Regions from separate parts of the Bacillus nitroreducens genome, predicted to be linked through region 3. Evidence: riboswitches for the same ligand, from Rfam matches in the RefSeq annotation. Region 3 holds a riboswitch; each other region holds the start of a gene.

Region 1 (4,290 bases), 1.8 Mb from region 3:
ATTATCTTACCCTTTTTCTTCTCATCCATTGTGTCGCAGCCCACTTATCTCCTACATTGACGGGTGCTCCACCATGCAAAGTTAATTCATTTAAGGTTTGGTCATTATAAAAGTATTCAAAATACACGGCCATTCCCTTTTTTGGAGATACTGAAAATTGAAGTTTTGGAAAATACGTTTCTCCACCCTGCTCTACATCACTTAAATACATGACAAGAGTGCTTATTCTTGGATTATGTATTGGCTTCGACTTTGATGTAAAAAAGTCATAATGGGCTTTATATTCTTGCCCTATTTTATAATTAAGGATTTGTAACCCTTCTCCATGTTCAGTGGGGATATTCATGATTTGCGAGATTCTTCTTTCAATCTTCGAAACGATATAATTTTCATTTTCATCTAAAAATGTACTGCTACTCGTCCTCATCTCATCTTCGATGGCATTCCTTATTTTAGATCGTTGCAGTTTTTCCTTAGATAGCCTCATTAACTCATCACATTCTTCATCACTTAAAACATTTCCTAATATGACGATTAATGGTTCTTCTAATCTAGCAATAATTTGTATTTCACGATCCTCAGTAATAATTCGATTCCCAACATGATTAAAAATCGTTGGTTCTTTTACCCTATTTGTTACATCCATTGTCAACTTTCATCAACCTTTGCTCTCTTAAATTTGTAAAAATGATAGATTGATATATAAACAGAAAGAATCTTGTATTCGCTTTCTTTTGTAACCTCCTGTTATTCAAGATGGATGATTGCTAAACTACTTTTTTAGCTTTTTTATTTTACACCCTGGAAAGTAAAATTTCTATTATTTTTTTCAATAAAAAGGAATTAAAATACTTTTTCTACCAATAATACAAAAGATTTTCCCCAAAAAATAATATAGATTACTGCAGCCCATGAACAAAAAATACCTCGAATGATTAATTGTATTTTTGCATAATGTGTAAAAAGCCGAATGGAGGTCATCGTTTGAGCAAATTCAGTCCAGAAAAGCTTTCTGTCGAATATTTGTATGGTGTGACTGCAACAGATTTCATCATGCCACGGTGTTATACACTTACTCACTCTGATTTCACTGGAGAAATATTTTTAACAATAGGACATCAATATGCGTGGAATAAAATTGGCCCAAATAGTGATGAGGTATTGGGGGAATGGTCCTCAAATAATAATGTCAACTTTCTCACTGTGTATGTTCATATTGATGAAGGGGAATATACTCAAAAGGAAGCCGCAAAACGCAACGAAATCTTTAGGCGTGAATTACCTCTAGCCTTAACTGCCATTCGATACGGAGATCGCTTCTTATTCAATACTTATCCCATTTTAAATTTCGCTCCAATCATCATTACCTTCATGTCCACTTACCCTCAATTTGCTAGAGTGGAGAATTGGGGGACTTTTCAGGATTACTCTATATAATTGTTTTGGAAGACTTGCGTAAGTTTTATGGATGTAAAAAAGAAACAGAGAATGTTGTATTCTTATGTTTCTTTTGTTTTTATTAGGACAGAGTTCCTAATCAGATCGGGATTCTGATAGAGTTTATAATTTTATGGGGTCTTTTGTCCAAATTGTTGTTGCATTCTGACAGGATTCATGATTTCTGGCTATTAGCTGTCCGAATTAGCGAACTTTTCTGACACAATCAATGATTTTGTGGATTCGTCTGTCCAAATCAACACGGGTTTCTGAAAATACTCTAGTTTTCCCGGACACTGTTTTGTCCGAATCACCATTTAATTTGACTCATTCTGATTTCTTGAAAAAGAATCAATACAAAAAAGGTTGCATCAATTTCTGATGCAACCTTTTTTGGTGTGATTAAAATATGTGTACAGTAGAGGTATTATGTACCTTTCTATAATTACAATTTAATCGGCCATTCCTCAATGTTCTCCGCCATATCCCAGAACATGTATTCATACATGCTAGTTTTTACGACGATTTCTTCAAGGACAGCTAAGTCTCGTTCTGGTTTTCCTTCAGCAATTTCATTGATTAGATTTTTGCAATCCTCTGCTAGTGCCGTAAATTCATCAGATGAATACATTTTCACCCAGTCACCATAGAATTCATGCTCGGTTGCTCCAGGCCATTTTACTAATTCTTTCCCGATAAAGTTATAGCTCCATGCGCACGCAAGTACAGCTGCAACCACATTTTCAACACCACCAAGTTGCGCTACGTTCAGCATATAGCTTGTGTATGAAGTCGTGGTTGAGGCTGGCTCAGTTTCCTCAAGTTCTTTATTCGTTATACCAAATCTAGCTGCATAGGAACGGTGAAGATCCATTTCGATTTCAAGCGTTCCATGTAAAAGATTAGCAAATATGGACATCGTTCTTAAATCAGGTGCTTTTGCACTCCCAAGCGCAAAAAGTCGACTATACTCGATTAGATAGACATAATCTTGCTTCATATAATGCTTGAATTTCTCCTTATCCAACGTACCATCGCCAATCCCTTTAACAAATGGATGCTCCAAATATGCATTCCAAATTGGTGCCACTCGATTCCATAAACGATCTGTAAATAAGCTACTCACTTTCATTTCCCCTTCCTTTATTGACATCAGGGAGAGAGGAAAAATAAAAACCCATCACTAGTCTCTAGAAATGGGTTTGGTTATATAAGTACAAATATATAAAAATACAAACTCCACTTCCCTACGCTAGTGTTACCTAGATCAGGTTCAAAGGGTCGATATTTCTACCTCTCAGCACTTTCATGCTCCCCTAGTCGAATTGATAGATTATTTAGTTACTAGATACTAGTTAATCATAGTAAGTAGAATAAAGCAAGCCAAGCAGTACACTCTCATTTACAGTGTTTGGAAATTATCTATCCTCTTTGCTCGCAATTGCATGACTTGGTTGACAGGGAGTAAGGTCAATTTCTATCTCTCTATCCTGAACCATCGAAGCTAGCAAACTTCCAACATATGGACCCATTGTCAGCCCAGAAGCACCTAAGCCAGTCGCAAGGAAAACGCCTTCAAGAGTATCTAGCTTTCCTATTATCGGTAAAATATCTGGTCCCATTGGTCGAAAACCAATTCGGATTTCTTCCAGTGTTCCATCATCTAAACCTGGTGCAACCTCCAGAGCTTCTGCTAGTACCTCTTTCACCCCACCAGCAGTCAATCGGTAATCAAATCCAGAACCAGTTTCTCTTGTCGCACCTGCGACGATTTTCCCATCATCAAATGGGACAATATAATGAGTTGACTGTGGAATAATAATCGGCCAATTCGCAGTATCCTTTCCTGGTAACCTGATATGAGCAATCTGACCACGCTGTGGCTTAATGTTTAATTCAATCCCAAGCGGTGCCAATAGTTTAGGAGCCCATGCTCCAGCAGTGATAAGGACTTTATCAGATAGTATTGTTTTATTTCCAACCTTAACACCCGTTACTTTACTGTTCTCAAGAACTAATTCGGCTTCACCTTCTATTAATTCAGCCCCCTTTCGTCGTGCAGCGCGATTGAGTGCATTTCGAAGTAAAGCACCATCTACTCTTGCGCCGCCCGATACAAACAAAGCCTCTAGGTTTTCATTAAGCGGCGGAAAGAGTTCCCTTGCCTGAGCCCCATTCAGACGAATAATATCGCCAATTTCAGGAGCATCTATCCGTTTAGCCTTCACTCTTCTTTCCATTTCATCTAACTGACTAGGGTCAGATGAAACACATAAAGCACCCACTTTTCGATAGCCGACTTCATCTTCGCCTTCTTCTTGCAAGTCAGCTATTAAGTTTTGATAGAAATTAAAACTATTTTTAGCCAGGTTATACCATGTCTCATTCTCTATATCTTTCATCCAAGGACATACAATTCCCGCACCGGCAGAGGTTGCCTTACCTTCTTGATTTTGATCAATCATCATGACTTCATGTTGATCTTTTGCTAGATGATAGGCTGCACTCGCCCCTACGATTCCTGTTCCAATCACAATAACTTTCATTCCACCACTCCTCCCTATTTCTACCACTATTTTACATACTACGATTCTATCTCATCAAGTCATCTCCTATATTAAAACTATTTACTCCAACATATTCGGACAATTCGATGTACATGATAGAATATTTGTAAAAAATAGGACCTTGATCAAACCGCAACGTGGTCAGGAGTTCGCAAAACTCTGTACAATTAGTGAAATGCTTATTGTGCGTTTGTTATCTACCGATTATCTTAAATCTGTATACTATTATATTGACTTTTTTACCTCTTATTAAAAGAGAAAGAAATCATATGACAACGAACCTTCC
Region 2 (4,290 bases), 2.2 Mb from region 3:
AAATTCCTTTACCTGAACCAATTGGGCTAGCACCTGGCATGACAGCATGTACGCCAAGCTCCTCCAAACGTTTTGCAAGTACAACATCGTCAGACGTATAAGGTAACACAATAAATCCTTCATTTAAAAGCATTTCGGATGCTCTCAATGTCTCGATTGGATCTGGTAATAGGGATCTGTCGTCTCCGATAATCTCTACTTTAATCATGTCACATAAGCCAGATGCTTTAGCAAGTTTTGCAATCCGTACTGCTTCTTCAGCCGTTTTGGCACCTGCCGTATTAGGTAGAAGTGTATATTTTGTTAAGTCTAACTGCTCTAAAAAATTCGGTTGACTTGCTTCAAATATATTCATTCTCCTAACCGCAAACGTTAAAATTTCAGCTTCTGAAACCTCTACTGCTTGTTTTTGAATGTCAAAAGATGGGTATTTTCCTGTTCCTAATAAAAGTCTAGAATTAAAGGTACGATTTGCGATTGTTAACATATTATCCTCCTCCTACAAATTGGACAATTTCAACGACATCTCCATTTGCAAGTTTTTTAGTTTTATAGTCATCTTTTTGAATAATATCTTCGTTTATTTCTACTATTGCAATTCGGTTTTGTAGCTCATAGTGGGCCAAAAGACTTTCTACTGAAGTCACCTCTTCAGGAAGTTCAACTTGTGTTCCATTAAGTCTTATCTTCATCTTCTCACCTCCTAAACCGTGGCTAGTTGCCTTCGGTTAATATGAAAGGCAGCAATCCACTCTTGTTTTACCTCATAATTGAGGATGAAATCACGAATCATTTTTCCTGTTGCAGGGGCCAGAAGGATTCCATTGCGAAAATGACCACATGCAATAAAAATCCCTTCCTCTTCAGGATGTCTGCTGATAAATGGATGTCCATCAAAGGTGGTAGGCCGTAAGCCAGCTGTAAAACCATGAAACCTCCAGTCGGAAGAGGAGGGGAGCATCGTTTTTGCTCTATTTATTAAGGCTTCAACACTATTTAGACTAATTGAATCGCTCCAGTCATCCTGTAACATCGTTGCTCCTATCACCAATTGACCGTTGTTTCTTGGTACGATATAGGATTTATCATAAAACAATGTATGGTGTAAAAGGGGCTTATCATGTTGAACAATGATGCTTTCTCCCTTTACAGGTGATAACTGTTCAGAGATTCTTAGATTCTCTAAAAGAGGATTACTGTAAACACCAGTTGCTATGACGACATGCTTTGCATAGAAATGACCTTTTGATGTCTTCACTTTATACTGATTATGTCCATTTTCAATTTCATGAACATGACAATATTCAAAAATTGAGGCTCCAAGAACTTGCGCACTTTTAGTAAAAGCTTCACATGTATTTTTCGGATTCACATTTACATCGTCAGCAATATGCGCTGCACCTATCACATTCTTAGAAATGTCTGGAACTAACAGGTTGACTTCGTAGTCATTTAACCAATTTACAGTTGGTTGTTTTAATAGAGATACTAGACTTTGCAGATCTTGTTCTGTAAATGCTAGTTTTAGAATTCCACCTGTTCGATAACCAATATCTATCCCACTCAGCTCATAAAGTTCGTCTTTTAATTGTTTGTATTCTAGCTGACTGGATCTAGCGAACGGGAAGAAGAGAGAGAAATCACCGTCACTTTCTGAATGAGCTCCAAGCATACCAGCCGCGGCTTTTGTTGTTTTTTCACCTAGTTGTCCTTCATCTATTAGGGCAACATCCATTTGTTCTTTTGTTAAATAATAAGCAATGGAGGAACCAATGATCCCGCCACCTATAACAACTACATCATAGTTATTTTTCATCCTGAATCGCCTCGCTGACTTTTTTTGTTAGAGAATGGGGGTCATCTGCTGCAAAAATAGCAGACATGAGCGCAACTCCGTCAGCACCAACCTCTTTGACAGACGGTAATGTTTCCAAGGTAATTCCGCCAATAGCGTAAACAGGGATGTTAAGTTCTTTTTTTATCTGACTAAGAGGCTGGATTCCATTTGGTGGCAACCCTTTTTTACTGTTCGTTTCAAAGCAGTGGCCGTAGATGACATAATCTGCTCCATTTGCTTCGGCTTCTTTAGCTTTTTCAACGGAATGAACACTACAACCCACTAGGATGTGCGGGTACCGTTGTTTGACCAGTTTGACAGGTAGACCATGTTCAGGTAAATGCACCGTAGGAATGTTCATACAAAGCGCTACATCAAGGCGGTCATTTACAATGATTTTTTCTTTCTTAACACCGTTGCTAAGTAAGGAATCGATAAGAGACACAATGTTTTGTACCGATTTTGACTTTTCACGGATTTGTACGTAATCAATCACATCTTTTATAGAAATGATTTTTTCAGCAAGCGCTTTTACAGATTGCTGATCATCTGATACAGCCATTAATTTCATTTCATTTCTCCTTTTGTCGAACACCTTGTATCGAAAAAAGGGATATGTTCGGTTAAGTACAACAAAAAACCACTCTCCGATGTAGGAAAGTGGTTGATATGTATATGTATAGCTATCTTACTTAACCACATCCCTACGCAGGTACAAGCCTGTTCAGGTAATGAGGGTTTCAAAGTAACTACTTTTTTCTCAGCCCTTATCAAGGGTTCCCCTAGTGAAAACACAAAATATTAAGTTATATAATAAAGTTAACACACTTTAATTAGATTGAAAAGGGATATGTTTCCAAGATGGGATTTATACACGATTAGAGTTGATAGATCCATAAATAGGTGACAAAAGACCTTGATTGTCCCATCTTTTTCAACTAAAATGAAGGAATCGAACAGATGGTCTGAATCTCTATTAATTAGATTCAGGCCTTGATTTTTCATGTAAGAAAGGAACAACTAGATATGAATTCATCCAAGTATTTTTATAGATTTCTAGAACCGATTTCTAAAGAATTAGCCTTTTTAGCTGGTGAATTAGAAAACTCCATCTTTTCAAGCCCCCGTACCATGCTTACCCATTCCAGGGTATTAATAGAAAATATCCTTCAACAAGTTATGGAATATGAAAAAATAAAAGAAAATCCTCGTATTACATTAAAGGAAAGGCTTACCATGTTAGAGAACGAGGGAATTCTTACAACAGAAATTAGAGATGCACTTCATGTGGTTCGTCAACTTGGAAATCAGGCTTCACATGACAAGAGAAAGTTTCGTTATTCGGAGGCACTACTATCATGGGAAGCCATTTACAAGATTGTTAGGTGGTATGTCGAAGTCTATACCTCGTATTCAATCAAAGTACCAGAATATCAGGATCCAACACCTCCGAAGGAAGAGCGTTATGACATTACTGAACTGGAGCTACGACTAAAATCATTAGAGGCTTTACTAGTCGCATCTATGAAAAAAGAGCCTTTAGGTAAAAAAACACAAAAAGAAGTGGCAATTACAAAAACTGTCGCTCCATCAAAATTAGCAGAGCCAGGATACACAGCAATTCGAACAATCGAATATAAAGGGGAGACACTTGAAATTCCTTATTTCTTACGTGATGCCTTTTTACTTCCCCAACGCTTTGATAAGTCCGAAACATTTCTAATACGATTGGGGGCAGAACAACAAGCTCGAATTATGAGTGAGTTGCCTAGCAATCTCGAAAATTTGCATAAACATGTAAAACGATTTAATGAAAACAATGATAAGCAATTATTTGAGGAACTTCGCCTCTTCATTGAAGAAGAGAAGACTCGCCGAAAAGTGATCCTTGAACGACCAGGAGAACTCTTTTTATTTTATAAAGCAGATTATATTATTCTAACGGATCAAATGAAGGATATCCCACTCACAAAGGAAGAATTCCTTGGTATACCAAACCTTATTAAACAATTAAATGAAGATGGTATTCATACTGTAGGACAACTTCCAAAGGAACTAGTGATTCTTGGAAAATACAAGAATGTAGGAATTATAAACGTGAAGAGATTGTTTGAGCAATTGAAAGGGAAATAGTTTTATAGACAAATGAATCTTAACAAAGATGATGTACCCAGTTAGGGTGCATTTTTTTTGACGCAGTACATTCGATTGGGTTGGGATGCATATTTGATTCCAAATTGATATCGTGTACAGTTCTTCTCATTAAAAATTCTTCAAATAAATGGGTGAAAAAAGAAGGATTCTCTTACTTTTTGACGAATTTAAAGGAACATCAGAGATGGGAGGATAAGACTAGCGTGGCGACATATATCGAAACATTACTATTAAATATGCTTTTTTTAGTTGTCTTTCTCATATTTATTCCTTATTTAATAAAATCAAATGGTAAAAAT
Region 3 (4,290 bases):
ATATAGACAAGTAAAGGTGATTGAATAAATTCCTCACCACGTCGATGATGATCAATCACAACGATTTTATCAATTTTAGATACGAGCTTTTCCTCAATAACTAGGGATGGTTTATGGGTATCAACGATAACAAGCAGTGTATCACTAGAAGCGATTTCAAGCGCCTGTTCTGGTGTAATAAAATACGACCATAAATCCGAATTTTCCTTTACTTCCTCTAGTAAACGCCCAACGCCTGAATCAATCTCGCTCGGGTTTAACACAATATATCCTTCTTTATGATTCATTTGTGCCACTTTTAAGATCCCAATAGATGCTCCTATCGCATCCATATCAGGGTATTTATGGCCCATTATGATGACTTTATCACTATCTAATACAATTTCCTTTAAAGCATGTGAAATCACGCGTGCACGGACTCTAGTCCGCTTTTCCATTGGATTCGTTTTACCGCCATAAAATTTGACCTTTCCATTCGGAAGTTTGATTGCAACTTGGTCTCCACCACGTCCTAATGCAAGGTCTAAACTTGATTGCGCGGCTATCCCTAATTCTGGGAGTGTCGATACACCTATTCCAATTCCAATACTTAGCGTTACTGCCACACTTTCCTTAGCTGTATTTTCTCTTACATCGTCTAGGATTGTAAACTTTGTTTTTTCTAGATTCGATAAGATTTCCTCATTCAACACGGCAATAAATCGCTCAGACGAGGTTCTTTTTAAAAATACACCATGCTCGTTTGCCCATTCGTTCAAAATGGATGTAACTTGACTGTTTAATGAACTCTTTCGTTGGTCATCCATTCCTTGGGTTACTTCATCGTAGTTGTCTAAAAAGATAAACCCTAATACGGTTCGCTCCGCCTCATACAATTGCACAATTTCCATTTGTTCGGTTACATCAAAGAAATAAAGCAATCGTTCTTCTCTCTTGATAATCACCTTATATTTCTGTTCATTTAATGTAATCGTGTCACTTTCAACTTCCTGCTGAATAAGTGGGACAATTAATTCCTCAATCTCATACAACGACCTTCCCACTAATGTGTCGGCATCAAGACAATTCGATAAATAGGCGTTGGCCCACTCAACCTGAAATTCATCATTATAGAGTAAGATTCCAATCGGCATTTCCATTAATGCCTCTTCGCCAACCTTTTTTAAACGATATGAAAGGGTCGAGATATAATGCTCCATTTCCCTTTTGAGATGTGAGTTTGCTTTATATAAATAATAGGCAATGATACCAAGGAGCAGAAAACTTGCTAACCCAATTATCCAGTGAAAATAAAAGAGAATGGCACTATATATACTTGTGATGGCAAGCAAAGCATATAAGGGATAGCGAAATAACTTCCTTTTGTAAAAGTCTGGCATGTAATTTTCAGCTCCTAAAGCTTTGTTTTACTTCTTTTTACTAATTCGATTTCGCAGTTGGAATCCTAAGTCAATTATACCTAAGATTCGTATAATATAAAGGAGAAATGGGGTTAAGATTGTCAATACAATCGGAACGGCTATTGTGATTCCTTTTTGATGACAGTAATAATAAATAAATGACAATCCTTGAATCACCATAAATAACTGCAAAATAAAAAAGAAATTTATAAAGGCGGTATATCCAAATGTGCCTATTTCCATTTCAACAAAGCTAATAAGTAAAATCAATAAATAATACCATAAAATACTTTTTGGAAAATGGATTTCACGAAACGGAGGGAATGGATTCATTTTCACTTGGAGGCGTATAAGTACAGGTTTAATCACCTTAACTTGAATGAATGCTAGAACCATCGCCATAAACACAAACATGCTTGGCATTAAGTACTGCATCATTTTAACAGACTCCTCAATTTGTGTGACGAGTTGTGTATTGGCTTCGCCCCCTGTTGCACCCATTATACTCTCGACGATCTCTAAAGATTCTCGTGAACTTTCAATAAGTACTTCATTAATGTCAATTTGTAACACACCTATAACAGTTATATAAAGAAGAACGAACGAAAACAAATAAGCCAAACAACTACCTAAGAAAAGCTCGATTCCATTTCTTCCTCTGTTGATCATTTCCCCTAATAGTATTCCTGTAACCCCAAACATAATCGTAAGTATAATTCCCATTACAAAACCTAATAAACCAGATAATAAAAAGGCTATTAGGAAAAAAAGCAATGACATTTTTATCCCATGCTTTACCGTAAACAGAATAAAAGGTAAGGGTAAAAGCACTACTAACACTGTTCCTATGAGTGGGATATATAAAGAGAGTAGTAACAGTGCACTGTATACCGCGAGTAGCACGGTCCCTTCTGTTATTAATTTTGTATTCTTCACCTTTTCACCTCAACTTAAATTAGAAAAGCTCTAAGCACACCCGCCTTATCAGCAACAATCATAAGCTTTAACCACAAGAGCTGATGGCTTCTAGAGCTAGACACAAAAAACAATCACTTTCTATTTTAAAGTTTTACTATCAAGTCTTCAACTTTCGAACTTCTGCGTAATTTATTACTTGTTCATTAACACATGCGATCTTTTTGTTTTACTTTTCCCTATTTTCGATTATGATAGTAGTGAATAATAAACGTAACCACAAGGGGAGCAATATTGCTGAGAGTGAACGTCCAAGTTCAGACCCTTCGAACCTGTTAGTTAACACTAGCGTAGGGATGTGGAGATATTCTGCGAGAACGTCTTTCTTTTAATAATTGTTCTCCTTTGAGGTTCGTTATTTTTTCAACTACTTCAAGGGGGATTTTTTTATGCGAAATACAAGATTACAAGCAATGATTGAAGCAGCTATTTTTGCAGCGTTAGCCCTAGTTTTAGATCTACTTCCATCCATTAAACTTTCTCCAGCCATATCTATTTCATTTGCTATGGTCCCTGTTTTTATTATTGCCTTAAGATGGGGTTTAAAAATAGGGATGTTATCTGGACTATTATGGGGATTACTTCAAATCGTATTCGATCCATGGATTGTGCACCCTGTTCAAGCTATTATGGAATATATCCTTGCCTTTTCATTCATTGGCTTAGGAGGAATATTCAAATCTATCGTACAAGAAAGTTTAACAAATGATCAAAAATCAAAAGCTATTTTCGCTATTACTTTTGCAATATTTATTGGAAGTCTTGCTCGTTATTTCTGGCACTTTCTAGCAGGTTTTCTCTTTATTGAATATTTTGCACCAGAAATTGAAAACCCAGCATGGTACTCCTTCAGCTTAAACGGGATTACAATGCTAGCTACATTCGCGTTATGTTCCATTATATTGTCTATCTTAACCATTGCTTCACCACGCTTTTTCATTCTTAAAAAATAGTTACTAAAGGAACCACATAAATGAATTATTGTGGTTCTTTTTTGTTAAAACAGCAATAAAAAAAGCGATGACCACATTGAAGGGTCATCGCCTTTTTTGGATATTATTCACCAGATACATATGGTAATAATGCCATTTGACGAGCACGTTTAATAGCAACTGTTAATTTACGTTGGTATTTCGCACTTGTACCAGTTACACGACGAGGTAAGATTTTACCACGTTCAGAAACGAATTTTTTAAGTAAATCTACTTCTTTGTAATCGATGTGTGTAATTCCATTAGCTGTGAAGTAACACACTTTACGACGCTTTGCACGTCCACCTTTACGTCCGCCTGCCATTTCTTTTTCCTCCTTCCGACAAATGTATATATTCGATTGACTTACAAGTTAGAATGGTAGATCATCATCTGAAATATCGATAGGTTGTCCATCATTTGCAAATGGATCTTGGTCTACTCTTGTAGGTCCTTGATTTTGATTTGGGTTCTGACTCTGTCCAAATGGAGAATAGCCACCTTGGCCACCGCCTTGGTTGCCTCCAAATCCACCTTGATTGCCACCATAGCCGCCTTGGTTACCGCCGCCATAGCCACCACCAAAGTTACCTCCACCGCTTCGTTGTTGGTCATTAGCATTCCTTGGTTCAAGGAACTGAACACTTTCTGCCACAACCTCTGTAACATATACGCGTTTGCCATCCTGTCCTTCATAATTTCTTGTTTGAAGACGACCATCTACACCTGCTAAGCTTCCCTTCTTTAGGAAGTTTGCAACATTTTCAGCTGGTCGGCGCCATACGACGCAATTAATGAAGTCAGCTTCACGTTCACCTGACTGATTAGTAAATGTTCGATTCACTGCAAGCGTAAAGGTTGCAACCGCAACTCCACTTGGGGTATATCGTAATTCAGGGTCCTTGGTAAGTCTCCCTACAAGAACTACGCGATTCATCATCAGA

Evidence for each region. A riboswitch is a leader RNA that binds a small molecule or an ion and turns the genes downstream of it on or off. The one in region 3 is predicted to bind thiamine pyrophosphate.
Region 1: linked by a shared signal. The riboswitch ahead of tenA (thiaminase II) and the one ahead of thiT (energy-coupled thiamine transporter ThiT) in region 3 are both predicted to bind thiamine pyrophosphate.
Region 2: linked by a shared signal. The riboswitch ahead of ACWPVE_RS19720 (thiamine phosphate synthase) and the one ahead of thiT (energy-coupled thiamine transporter ThiT) in region 3 are both predicted to bind thiamine pyrophosphate.

The regions. Positions count from the first base shown of each region.
Region 1 is NZ_CAXHYI020000003.1:2,903,881-2,908,170, reverse strand. It holds gene ACWPVE_RS18085 (2OG-Fe(II) oxygenase) at 2-646, opposite strand; gene ACWPVE_RS18080 (staygreen family protein) at 985-1,437, shown strand; gene tenA (thiaminase II) at 1,883-2,563, opposite strand; TPP riboswitch at 2,665-2,765, opposite strand; gene ACWPVE_RS18070 (NAD(P)/FAD-dependent oxidoreductase) at 2,856-3,983, opposite strand.
Region 2 is NZ_CAXHYI020000003.1:3,233,587-3,237,876, forward strand. It holds gene ACWPVE_RS19705 (thiazole synthase) at 1-487, opposite strand, end outside; gene thiS (sulfur carrier protein ThiS) at 489-692, opposite strand; gene thiO (glycine oxidase ThiO) at 704-1,816, opposite strand; gene ACWPVE_RS19720 (thiamine phosphate synthase) at 1,806-2,408, opposite strand; TPP riboswitch at 2,522-2,631, opposite strand; gene ACWPVE_RS19725 (DUF4145 domain-containing protein) at 2,864-3,970, shown strand; gene ACWPVE_RS19730 (LytS/YhcK type 5TM receptor domain-containing protein) at 4,195-4,290, shown strand, end outside.
Region 3 is NZ_CAXHYI020000003.1:1,082,901-1,087,190, reverse strand. It holds gene ACWPVE_RS09225 (DHH family phosphoesterase) at 1-1,379, opposite strand, end outside; gene ACWPVE_RS09220 (YybS family protein) at 1,407-2,336, opposite strand; TPP riboswitch at 2,588-2,689, shown strand; gene thiT (energy-coupled thiamine transporter ThiT) at 2,765-3,328, shown strand; gene rpsR (30S ribosomal protein S18) at 3,432-3,671, opposite strand; gene ssb (single-stranded DNA-binding protein) at 3,720-4,286, opposite strand.